DNA from 4 places in the Rhizobium etli CFN 42 genome. Region 1 is predicted to be linked to each of the others. Evidence: predicted binding sites of a transcription regulator. Region 1 holds the regulator's gene; each other region holds the start of a gene.
The links. The regulator LexA, encoded in region 1, represses DNA repair genes until DNA is damaged. The targets are predictions, from matches to a motif close to TGTTCNNNNTGTGTTCNG.
Positions count from the first base shown of each region.

Region 1 (3,110 bases):
AACTGGCCTTTCTTGACGTTGACGACGCGGCCGGTGCGGGCGGCGGCGATCAGAAGATCGGTCTGGCGGCAGAGGAAGGCGGGGATCTGCAGAACGTCGATCACCTCCGCCACCTCGGCGCATTGCTCGGCGGTGTGGACGTCGGTCAGGACGGGAAAGCCGAATTCCTTCTTCAGGTCGGCGAAGACCTCCATGCCCTTTTCAAGCCCGATGCCGCGCTCGGCCGAGAGCGAGGTGCGGTTCGCCTTGTCGAATGAACTCTTATAAACGAGGCCGACGCCGAGCTTTGCGCAGAGCTCCTTCAGTGTGCCGGCGACCATGAAGGCGTGATCGCGGCTCTCCATCTGGCAGGGGCCGGCGATCAACGACAGGCGGCCTGCATTGGAAAAGGTGACCTGGCCTTCGCCTTCGCCAATCTTGACCTCGGAATTGGTATCAGTGCTCATCGTGGTTCCTCGAAGGCAAAAAGCACGCCCTGCCCGGGCGTGGGCTTCACCAGAATGCGGTTGTTCTTGCGTGTGTATGTCACCCCGTTAGCAGCCAAATGCGCTTCTGTCACGGCAAGATCGGCGACGCTGAAAAGGATTGCCTGACCGCGCAGGCCACGATCGGCGGCGGAAACGACAAGCTCGAAATAAGCCTCCAGCCCTTCCGGTGTCATCAGGCTGATCTTGGCATTCGAGGCGGCGATCTTGATGCCGAAACCGGTTTTCTCCACCGCCGTTTGCCCGACCGCAAGACCAACGAAGGCGGCAAATGCCGCCGGGTCCGGCGTACAAACCGCGATTTCGGCAATGCCGGTCACGCCATTGGCATGTGTCTCCAGCGTGCCGCGATCGGCGGGGAAGGCATTGATGCGCTGACAGGTAAAGAGAAAGAAGTCGGGAGCGCGCAGATCGCCTGAAAAGGCCAGTTTGAAGCTGCCGACGCTTTCCGAACCGTCGGGCATCCGCAGCGGCCGGCTGAACTGCAACATCTCGCCGGCACTCGCTCCGTTGCCGACGAATCGCCGATGATCCAGGCCGGCATCCTCGGTGAGAAAGGCCAGCGCCGAAAGTCCCTCCTCGCCGCAGCGGAAGCGGAAGGCGCGATTGCGGGCGATGAAGACGTTGCCCTGGCGGGCCGCTGCCTCGCTCTCCTCGACGCTCGCCACACCAAGCGGCTCGATATACGTCTTGTCTGCGAAGAAGACGCAGGCATTCTCCGTTCCGAAGGGATGACGCGCATCGGCGGCGACGGTGAAGCCGAGTTTGCCGAGCCTTTCGCGCGCCAGCTCGATATCGACGACCGGAAGTACCACGTGATCCAGCGGATGCGGCTTAGCGGAATGTGCGATCATGATATCCCTCCTGACACGCCAAGAGATGTGCGACAGCACTCCCCTCAATGCAAGACGTGTGTGCCAATCCGGCCAATGAAAATAAGAATCTCGACGAGTTGGCGCGAAGTTTTACGGAAATTTAGCTACTTGCGGAACACATATGGAACAGATAGTGTCTGTTCTGGATTTGTTTCAATCACGGGGTCTGACGTCGATGCTCACGCGCAAACAACAGGAGCTTCTCCTTTTCATCCATGAGCGCATGAAAGAATCCGGCGTTCCTCCTTCTTTCGACGAAATGAAGGACGCCCTGGATCTAGCCTCGAAATCCGGAATCCACCGGCTGATCACGGCGCTGGAGGAACGCGGCTTCATTCGCCGCCTACCGAACCGCGCCCGGGCGCTCGAGGTGATCAAGCTTCCGGAGGCCTATAATCCCAGCCTTCAACCGCGTCGCGGTTTTTCGCCGAGCGTCATCGAGGGCAGCCTTGGCAAGCCCCAGCCGGTCGCCGCCCCCGCTGCGCCAAAGCCGGTCGCCGACAATGGCAACTCCATCTCCGTGCCGGTCATGGGACGTATCGCCGCCGGCGTTCCGATCTCGGCGATCCAGAACAACACGCACGACATCGTCGTTCCCGCAGATATGCTTGGCTCCGGTGAGCACTATGCGCTGGAGGTCAAGGGCGATTCGATGATCGACGCAGGCATCTTCGACGGCGACACCGTGATCATCCGCAACGGCAGCACCGCCAGTCCCGGCGATATCGTCGTTGCCCTCGTCGATGACGAGGAAGCAACGCTGAAGCGTTTCCGCCGCAAGGGTGCCTCGATCGCGCTCGAGGCCGCCAATCCGGCCTACGAGACCCGCATTTTCGGGCCCGACCGCGTCAAGGTGCAGGGTAAGCTCGTCGGCCTCATCCGCCGCTATCACTGACGCTGGACGGGCCGGAATCGATGAAACGGTCGTTGCGCCAATCATAGGCGCGATGGCGCTTCCATGGTCGCGACAAAGCATCGAAGGCGGTGGTGACCTCCAGGCCACTGTCGGCGAAACGCAATTCGAGCGAACCGGTCCTGCGCAGCGTCTCGCCGGTAAACAGCGCCGCACCCGAGCGGCAGCTGGCGAAGCGCAGGCGCACCGACGTCACGACGATATCGCCGGCATCGCAGGCCGGGCCGAGATAGGCGGCATTCTCGATGACGGTGACGACGTGACCATTTGCAAGCCTCGCTGTGCACCAGGCTTTCTTTACGCAGGAAAAACGCTCCGCCTCACCCTCCGCTGCGGCCGTCCGGATGGCGATCCTCGCTTCGTTCTGCTGCTCGCGGGAAAGCCTGAGGCGCCTGTCTTTTTCCTCCGGGACTGCAGGACCATCCAACATTTTCGGCGGATGGTGCGTCGGCAGAACCAGCGCTCTCTGCCACTGGCTGAAGATGAAGTCCGATGGCCTTTCACGGTTGGAGGCGAGCGCGGCCGTGGCGACGACTGCGACGAGAGCGCCATCTTCCGAAATCACCAGATGGGGTGGCCGGGATGCCGGTAGAACCAAGACGGTAACCGTCGAGACGGCGATAAGGGCGGTCCCCACGTGGCGCAGGCGCGTCCGCAGTAGGCTCATCAGCAGGAAACCTGCCACGGCCACCGAGAAGTACCAGCCGGGCAAACGACCGATGTCGATATTCCCGCCCCAGCCGGATATCGTCTTTGCCACCGCGATCACCAGATCGAGGCCGAATCCGACCACCTTCCAGGGTAAGGTATCCAGGCCGAAAGGCATGAGCAGCATCG
Region 1 covers NC_007761.1:2,011,131-2,014,240, reverse strand. The annotation lists gene kdsA (3-deoxy-8-phosphooctulonate synthase) at 1-446, opposite strand, end outside; gene RHE_RS09850 (VOC family protein) at 443-1,339, opposite strand; gene lexA (transcriptional repressor LexA) at 1,536-2,255, shown strand; gene RHE_RS09840 (ComEC/Rec2 family competence protein) at 2,236-3,110, opposite strand, start outside.

Region 2 (3,110 bases), 1.7 Mb from region 1:
CCAGGCTCGGCGAGATCGATATCGTCGCCCGCAAGGGCGATCTTACAATCTTCGTCGAGGTCAAGGCCCGCCATGGCGAGGCTGCGGCGATCGACGCCGTCTCCGTCGCCGCTCAGAAGCGGATCCGGGCGGCAAGCGATCTCTGGCTCGCCCGTCAGGCGGATCAGGCCCGCCTTTCCCAGCGCTACGACATCATCGCCGTCATGCCCGGCCGCTTGCCGCGGCACTTTCCCGACGCCTTCTGAGCGCTTTCGGCCCGGTCGGGTTTCCGGATTGTTAAAACTTTAGTCCCGGTTTGAACGAGCTCGTTACCTCTCTCTGCTACCCACCATCGCGGTAGGGATTAAGAATTGGGGGTTGTTGCGTGGTCTGGAAGATGATGTTTGCAAGCGCGGTCGCCATGGCCGCGCGCTCGGTGCCTTATGTCGCGCTGAAGCCGGCCGCGAAATCCTTCGTCGCGCATGCGAGCGACCGCCTGCCGCTGAAATCGACGCCGATCAATCCCGACTGGATCATCAGCGGCAATCCTGAAGCCCGCACCGCCGAACATTCGCGCGGCCAGGACGAGGCGTCGCTGACGGCGATCTGGGACTGCACGGCGGGCGAGTTCCGCTGGCACTTCGGCTGGGACGAGACCGTGATGATCCTCGAAGGCGAGGTCCACATCACCGCCGAGGATGGCACGGAACGGACTCTGTGCCCCGGCGACGTCGCCTTTTTCGCAGGTGGAACCTGGGCGAGCTGGCGGGTCGACACTTACGTCCGCAAGGTCGCCTTCCTGCGCAAGCCCTTCCCGAAGCCTTTGGCAATCGCCTACCGGCTGCGCAACATGCTGCGCAACGGCGGCAGCCAGGGCATCGCCGCCTGAAAATTGCGACCGCCGCAAGCCTTCGATGACCGTTGCGTTTGAAACCGGGCCGACCTACATCTGTCCCGCATTCAGCGAGGGACGGAAATGGCCAAGATCACCAATGTAGCGGTCCAGATGGATCATGTCGCCGGCATCAATATCGCAGGCGATTCCACCTTCGCCATGAGCCTGGAAGCGCAGGCGCGCGGCTACAGGCTCTTCCATTACACCCCCGAACGCCTGAGCTTCCGCGATGGCAAGCTCTTTGCCAGCGTCGAGCCGATGGTGCTGCGCGACGTCAAGGGTGATCACTTCGAGCTTGGCGCGCCCGAGCGCGTCGATCTTTCGACCATGGACGTGGTGCTGCTGCGCCAGGATCCGCCCTTCGACATGGCCTATATCACCTCGACGCATCTGCTCGAACGCATCCACCCGAAGACGCTCGTCGTCAACGATCCGGCCTGGGTGCGCAATTCGCCCGAGAAGATTTTCGTCACCGAATTTTCCGACCTGATGCCGAAGACGCTGATCACCAAGGATCCGGCCGAGATCCGCCGCTTCCGCGACGAGATGGGCGATATCATCCTGAAGCCGCTGTACGGCAATGGCGGCGCCGGCGTCTTCCATTCGACCCGCGACGACCGCAATCTCTCTTCGCTCTTAGAAATGTTCGGCCAGCTTTTCCGCGAGCCCTTCATCGCCCAGCAATATCTGCCCGACGTGCGCAAGGGCGACAAGCGCATCATCCTCGTCGACGGCGAGTTTGCCGGCGCCATCAATCGCGTGCCGGCCGAGCATGACAGCCGCTCCAACATGCATGTCGGCGGCCGCGCCGAGGCGACCGAACTGACGGCGCGCGAAAAGGAAATCTGCGAGCGCATCGGCCCGGCGCTGAGGGAGCGCGGCTTCCTGCTCGTCGGCATCGATGTGATCGGCGATTACATGACGGAGATCAACGTCACCTCGCCGACCGGCATCCGCGAGGTGAAAAAGTTCGGCGGCGCCGATATCGCCGCTCTGCTCTGGGATGCGATCGAGCGCAAGCGCAGCTGAGCCTGCGGCTCCAGCCCCATGCCCGATGTGACCGGGTACAACCCCGGTCACCACTCATATCTGAAAACGTTCCTTGATCGTTCTTGTTTTATTCCTGCTTCCGTGCCAGATTGCAACCGCTGGCCCTGAAGGGTTGCGGGCGGTATAAGAGTTTGCGGGCAGGGGATGGGCATATGGTCGCGCGTGTCGGTACGGTGGCATTCCAGGGCATAGAAGGCGTGCCGGTCGAGGTCCAGGTCATGATCGCGCCCGGCAAGATCGGCATGCAGATCGTCGGCCTGCCCGACAAGGCGGTGGCCGAAAGCCGCGAGCGGGTGCAGGCGGCCCTTCACGCCTCCGGCCTGGCGCTGCCGGCAAAGCGCGTGACCGTCAATCTGGCGCCGGCCGACCTCCCGAAAGAAGGCTCGCATTTCGATCTGCCGATCGCACTGGCCTTGATGGCCGCACTCGGCGCCATTCCCGCCGATGCGCTGTCGGATTATGTCGTCGTCGGCGAACTCAATCTCGACGGCACGATCGCCGCCATCGCAGGCGCGCTGCCGGCCGCCATCGGCGCCAATGCGCTCGGCAAGGGGCTGATCTGCCCGGCCGAAAGCGGCGCCGAGGCCGCTTGGGCCGGCGCCGAGGTCAATATCCTCGCCCCGCGCAGCCTGATCGCCCTTGCCAATCATTTCCGCGGCACCCAGGTCCTGTCGCGGCCGGAGGCGTCGATCCGCGCCAATGCCGCCAACCTGCCGGATCTTGCCGAGATCAAGGGTCAGGAAAGCGCCAAGCGCGCGCTCGAGGTGGCGGCCGCCGGCGGCCACAATCTGCTGATGGTCGGCCCTCCCGGCTCCGGCAAGTCGATGCTGGCGGCAAGGCTGCCGTCGATCCTGCCGCCGCTTTCGGCGGCCGAATTGCTGGAAGTGTCGATGGTCCATTCGATCGCCGGTGAGCTCTCCGGCGGCAAACTTTCCGACCGCCGCCCCTTCCGCACCCCGCATCATTCCGCCACCATGGCGGCGCTTGTCGGCGGCGGCATACGCGCCCGGCCGGGCGAAGCCTCGCTTGCCCATCACGGCGTGCTCTTCCTCGACGAATTTCCCGAGTTCACGCCGCAGGCGCTCGATGCGCTGCGCCAGCCGCTCGAAGGCGGCGAATGCGTCATTGCCCGCGCCAATCACCGTGTCTCCTATCCGGCGAAATTCCAGCTGATCGCGGCGATGAA
Region 2 covers NC_007761.1:326,634-329,743, forward strand. The annotation lists gene RHE_RS01620 (YraN family protein) at 1-245, shown strand, start outside; gene RHE_RS01625 (cupin domain-containing protein) at 365-868, shown strand; gene gshB (glutathione synthase) at 956-1,903, shown strand; gene RHE_RS01635 (YifB family Mg chelatase-like AAA ATPase) at 2,077-3,110, shown strand, end outside.
Region 2: RHE_RS01635 (YifB family Mg chelatase-like AAA ATPase) is a predicted target of LexA. The motif match lies at 1,982-1,999, and genes of this name have one in related genera.

Region 3 (3,110 bases), 2.1 Mb from region 1:
GCATCGGACAATCGATCTTCGATTTCCCGCGTCTTTTCCTGCCAATGTGTCGGATCGGCAAGCCAGCCGGGCCGATTCGAAACGTAGGTCCAGGTCCTTATCTGCGCGATTCGCGCCGAAAGCGTGTCAATTTCCCCATCAGTTCGATCCGAGCGATGAACCTGCTCCGCGAGAAACTGCTCATTCACCGTGCCATAGCGCACGAGATCGGAAAAGAGGGTCGAAATAAGATCGGCATGTTGGGCCGGAGTGATACGCCGGTAGTCGGGCAGTGCGCAAGCCTCCCAGAGCTTTTCGACACGGGCCGGCCTGTCGGCAAGGTCGATCACCTCGGGATAGCGCGAAAGCTGCTCGAGCGCCTGCTGGTCAACCGCCGGCAGCGCCCGCGTCAGCCCGGGCACGCGCGGCCCGGCCTCCAGGCTGGCGCGCAGCGACTGAATCGAGGAGAAGTCCATCGCCGTCGTGCGCCACTGCAGAACCTTGACGTTGTCGAATTCATGTCCCTCGATGCGCTGCACCAGTTCCTCGTCGAAGGGCGAGACCTGTCCGGTGACGCCGAAGGTGCCGTCCCGCACGTGCCGCCCCGCGCGTCCGGCGATCTGGCCGAGTTCGGCCGGATTGAGGTTGCGGAACTGGTAGCCGTCGAATTTCCGGTCCTGGGCGAAGGCGACGTGATCGACATCAAGGTTGAGCCCCATGCCGATCGCATCGGTCGCCACCATATATTCGACGTCGCCCGCCTGATAGAGCGCGACCTGCGCATTGCGGGTGCGCGGGCTCAGCGCCCCCAGCACGACCGCCGCGCCGCCGCGCTGCCGGCGGATGAGCTCGGCGATGGCATAGACCTCATCGGCGGAAAAGGCGACGATGGCCGAGCGCTGCGGCAGCCGGGTGATCTTCTTCTGCCCCGCGTAAAGCAGATGCGAAAGCCGCGGCCGCTCGACGATCGTGATCCCGGGCAGGATCTGTTGCAGGATCGGCCGCATCGTCGCAGCACCCAGAAGCAGCGTTTCATCACGGCCGCGAAGGTGCAGGATGCGGTCGGTGAAGATATGGCCACGCTCGAGATCGCCGGCGAGCTGCACCTCGTCGATCGCGACAAAGGCGGCTTTGGTCTCCCGTGGCATCGCCTCGACCGTGCAGACGGAAAACCGGGCATCGGGCGGCGAAATCTTTTCTTCGCCCGTGACCAGCGCCACGTTCTGCAAGCCGACCTTCTCCACCACCCGCGTATAGACCTCGCGGGCCAGCAGTCTGAGCGGCAGGCCGATCACGCCGGTCCCGTGTGCGACCATGCGCTCGATGGCATAATGGGTCTTGCCAGTATTGGTTGGTCCGAGCACCGCGGTCACACCGCGCCCGCTCAGAATCATTGGCTGCGAAGTCAGAGTCATGGTCCATGCAAGTGAGGCAGGCGCCCCCGGGAAAAGTTTTGCCATCTCGATGGAGGCACAGAACACATGGACAGCTACCGCCGCAAACGCAAGGGCAGATTTCAAAATGCGCTCGGGATTGCGACCTTTGCGAGTCGTCCGGAAGGTCCGCATTTCCGATTCAGAACAGCCTGAGAACGAATCAGCGACGAATCGCTGACTCCTGCTGATTCAGCTTTTGTTCACGGCTAAGTATTGATTTTGAATCACTTTTTCCCACTAGATGCTGAATCGCGAGACTCTGTCCTGTTCGCATTTCTGTCGCCTTGCCGGGAGGCTGCCGCCACCTTTTGCCGAGCGAAAATTCCACCCAAAATTAACGCCTCGACCAAATCCGGAACGAATCGGAGACGAATCGCCGACCGAACCACTTTCACCTTTCGTTCAGGTCAAGATCTGGTGGCGCCGCCGTCACCCGCCGCTAGATGCAGGCAAGCGACAGATCCTCATGTCGGACCGTTCGGGCGGGCGTTAATCTTTCGACGACGAAATTCACACGGTCTTAACCCGGGACCGCTTGCGCGATCGGATCGATCAAAAACGGAACGAATCGTCGACGAATCGACGACATTGCGACCTTCCCGCTTTGTTCACCGCAACCTATTGTATTCAAACGTCTTTTTAACCATATCGATAATTTTCCGGGGAAGACGGATTGCAAACCATGAATCGCGCCGCATCACAATTCGCGCGCTCAACCGGGAACAAAAATCGCCAATGCGTGTTTCTTGTCCATTCAGATTGCGGATGAAAATGAAGGAAACACACCATGCTTGGCACGATACTTCTCGTTATCCTCATTCTGCTCTTGATCGGAGCCTTGCCGAATTGGGGTTACAGCCGTGGCTGGGGCTATGGACCTTCCGGCGGTTTGGGGCTAGTTCTCGTCATTATCATTATCCTTGTACTAATGGGCCGCATCTAAAGCCCGACAAACCTGGGGAGTTACGACATGATGAAGAAGATTGTTCTTATTGGCGCGCTCGTGGGCGCTCTCGCATCCTGCACGGCGACCGAGCAGGGCACGGCGATCGGCGCCGGCACCGGTGCGGTCATCGGCGGCGCCGTCACCAATAGCTGGGGTGGTGCCGCTGTCGGCGCCGTTGCCGGGGGTCTGACCGGTGCCCTGATCGGCCAGTCGGTCGAACGCCGCGGCTACTGCATCTATCGCGACCGCTACGGCCGCCGTTACGAGGCTCGTTGCCGCTACTGATCGCATAACATATCGGACTCCCAACGGGCGCTTTTGCGCCCGTTTTTCTTTGCCGGCGCGTCAACGTGATGTTGACGATCAGTCGTGAAAGTCAAATCTACCGGCACCTATTGGAGGCGCATATTTCCTTGGTGATCGCAGGGCAGGCACCATCGCCCGACGCGCTGAAAGGAATATTTGCATGGACCAGATTGTCCTGAATTCCACCGTCGTCATTCTCGTCGCTGCGGCTTTCCTGACAACCGCGGTCTCAGCTCTTCGTAGCGGAGATCGCTTGCGGCAGCGAATGCCGGTCAAGATTCGGGTTCAGCGAGACCGGGACACCGGCAACCGCTTCTGACCTCCCAAACAAAAAGCAAAGGCGCGTTCTGCAACGCGCCTTTGCGAATCGACAAACGTTCATCCTGTCTTAAACGAAGAATTGCCCGCCATTGGCCGTCAGCGTCGAGCCGGTGATGAAGCCG
Region 3 covers NC_007761.1:4,255,206-4,258,315, reverse strand. The annotation lists gene RHE_RS20560 (helicase-related protein) at 1-1,394, opposite strand, end outside; gene RHE_RS31905 (DUF3309 family protein) at 2,203-2,358, shown strand; gene RHE_RS20555 (YMGG-like glycine zipper-containing protein) at 2,386-2,646, shown strand; gene RHE_RS33725 (hypothetical protein) at 2,828-2,986, shown strand; gene phbB (beta-ketoacyl-ACP reductase) at 3,056-3,110, opposite strand, start outside.
Region 3: RHE_RS20560 (helicase-related protein) is a predicted target of LexA. The motif match lies at 1,453-1,470, and genes of this name have one in related genera.

Region 4 (3,110 bases), 1.1 Mb from region 1:
CGAAGAAATAGGACTGGCGCTGCCGTTACAGTGCCGCGGTCGCGCCGTCGACAATCCGATTCAGACTTTTGGGGGTCGACGCGCTGATTTGTTATGTGGCAATGCCAGGCAGAGCCGGCATCGAATCCCAGCTATCACCCGACAGCAGGATGCAGCTTATGCCGTGAACATCCGTGACGACGAGGGTCCAAGTGCCGCTCTTGGCGGCGTAGACCTCAAGAACGGCGTTCTGGTTGACCAGACCGACCGCGGTGAGCTTCTCACCGAAGTTCCTGTCGAGGAAACTGACGACGTCGGATCGGCCTGCGCAACTGAGCATCGTCTGCGATGCTGCCGAATGCGGATGCGCGATCACCAATGTCGGCAATATGACGGCCAGCAGGCCGTAGATCCTACCGCGTACGCCGTAGATCCTACCGAGTGGCATGACGCACCTCCTTTCGCCGGAAACCCGGCAGAAGAGGAGATTTTTCGCCGACCTGTTCTGCCGTTCACCGGCATTCCACGGCATCCGTTGCGAAGCGAGGCGCTTCGACGGCGCCATGGGCGAATTATAGCGCGAAACCCGATTGGGCGCCATCTTTGCGCGATAGCGGGATCGGCGACCGCCTATTATAGAAAACCCCTCCCCACATGGGACCCACAGGGGGAAGGGACTAAGCTGTGTGTCCGGCTGGGACAAAGGGAGAGATCTTTACTGGCTGTTATCTTCCGACGGATGGTCACGATGGAGGTTACGTGCGGCGGTGCGGTTGGGAAGGGGTTTCGGCGGGTCTGCACCGGACAGCCATGAACCACATCCAGATGTCATCAAGCGTAAAACGGCTCAGCGCGCAGCACGCGCCACCCAGGAGGGAATGAGTTCACTTGCGAGCTTTCGCGGTTTCTGGCCCTTGGCGAAGTCAGCAACAGGCATCCCGCTTCTGGCGGCGGCGAGTGCCTGGTTCTTCGACATCAACAGCCCGAGCTCCAGCGGCGGCCGGGCGCGAGCGACGCGCTGGAAGAAGGAGCGTCGATAGCCACGTGAGGCAGTAAAGCGGGCCGGCGTCTTGTTCAGAGCCACATATTCGGCGATCTCATCGATCCAGCCGGCCTGCGGCCTGGCGCCCGGCTCGACGAAGAGCAGCCATTCGCCGCGGGCGGAGCGGACGATGTCCTTGATATCCCATTGTGAATGGAAACGGCAGCCAGCGGCGTCGGCGACCCGCGAGGTGCCGTCGCGCGAGCCGTGATCGAGCACGATCACATCGCTGACGAGCCCTTCCACCGCGCCTGCCACGAGTATCGATAAGGTCTGCGCCAGTTCGGATTCCTGATCCTGGCATTCGAGAACAACAGTCAACATCGATTATTCATAATGCGCCGCACAATTATTTGCCAGCACCCTTTTCCGCATTTTGTTCTTGCATTGTTCTCATTTTGCCGATAGGAATTTAATCATCGAAACGGGCGGAGGCAAAGGCTTTTCGCCGCGGGAGAATCCGATGAGAGAGCAGTCCCTGGCAGGGCAGGCCGCATTCGCGCCTGCCAATACGGCAGATATTGCCGATGCGATGATCGTGTCCTCCGGTCTTAGGGTCGAGGTCGACCGACGGCGCGGGCGCGGGGCGGGACTGAACCCGACAGGGCGGTTCGAAGCGCTGCAGCGGGAGACCTTCGACGATGGCTGGCAGACGCTGGAAGAGCTGCCGCCGTTCAAGACCGAGGTGCAGATCGAAAAGCCGCGCACCGCGATCACCCGCAACGAATCGCCAGATACTTCCTTCGACCGCTCGATCAATCCCTATCGCGGCTGCGAGCACGGCTGCATCTATTGTTTCGCCCGGCCGACGCACGCCTATATGGGGCTTTCGGCAGGGCTCGATTTCGAGACGAAGCTCTTCGCCAAGCCCGATGCGGCGAAGCTGCTAGAGCGCGAGCTCGCCAAGCCGGGCTACAAGGTCCGGGTGATCGCGATCGGCACCAATACCGACCCCTATCAGCCGATCGAGAAGGAATGGCGCATCATGCGCGGCATCCTCGAGGTGCTGAACAAGGCGAACCATCCGGTGTCGATCGTCACCAAGTCGGCAATGATCCTGCGCGATCTCGACATTCTGCAGGAGATGGCCGGCAAGAACCTGGTGCGCGTCGGCATCTCGGTCACCACCCTCGACCGCAAACTTGCCCGGGCAATGGAGCCGCGTGCCGCCACGCCGCCGCGACGGCTGGAGACCATTCATGCGCTCTCGGAGGCAGGCATCCAGACTGCCGTCATGGCCGCTCCGCTCATTCCGGCGCTGAACGATCACGAGCTGGAGCGCATCCTCGAATCGGCAAAGGCCGCCGGCGCCGCCGAGGCGAGTTATGTCATTCTCAGGTTGCCGCTCGAAGTCAGCCCACTCTTTCGCGACTGGCTGCTGCAGCACTATCCCGATCGTTACCGGCACGTGATGTCGTTGGTGCGCTCGATGCGCGGCGGCAAGGATTACGACGCCGAATTCGGCAAGCGGATGAAGGGCGCCGGCCCCTATGCCTGGCAGATCGCCCGGCGCTTCGAAATGGCGGCGAGACGCTTCGAGCTGACGCGGCGCAGCGTGCCTCTGCGCGACGATCTGTTCGTGCCACCGGATGGCAGCGGCGTGCAGTTGTCGCTGCTCTGATTTTTTAAGCTTGCGCATCGGCTGCTCAGAAAAACCGCCCTGTTTTCGAGCCCCGAGCGCAATTCCCGCGGATGGCCCTGACCGCCACCATCCGCCGGACCGTCCCCGGCCGCCGCCCTGACCCGGGGACTTGCGGGAAATCGGGTTGGCGTGCGAGGTTCAGCCGCATGAAACGTCGCACGCCACCCGATTCTCCCCTGCTTTTCGACACGGTCCCCCTCGTGCCGGATTTCAAGCTCGAGCTCAAAGCCCGCAAGGCCGGTCACTGGCCGGTCGCCGGCGCCGACGAGGCAGGCCGCGGGCCGCTGGCGGGGCCTGTGGTGGCCGCTGCCGTCATCCTCGATCCGAAGCGCATCCCTGAAGGCCTCAACGATTCCAAGCAGCTCTCGGCGCAGCGGCGCGAGGAACTCTTCGTGCAAATCCTGGCGACCGCGACGGTTTCCATCGCCTCCTCCAGCTCGACCCGCA
Region 4 covers NC_007761.1:909,590-912,699, reverse strand. The annotation lists gene moaB (molybdenum cofactor biosynthesis protein B) at 1-11, shown strand, start outside; gene RHE_RS04385 (hypothetical protein) at 92-427, opposite strand; gene RHE_RS04380 (glycosyl transferase) at 827-1,345, opposite strand; gene RHE_RS04375 (PA0069 family radical SAM protein) at 1,485-2,642, shown strand; gene RHE_RS04370 (ribonuclease HII) at 2,810-3,110, shown strand, end outside.
Region 4: RHE_RS04375 (PA0069 family radical SAM protein) is a predicted target of LexA. The motif match lies at 1,399-1,416, and genes of this name have one in related genera.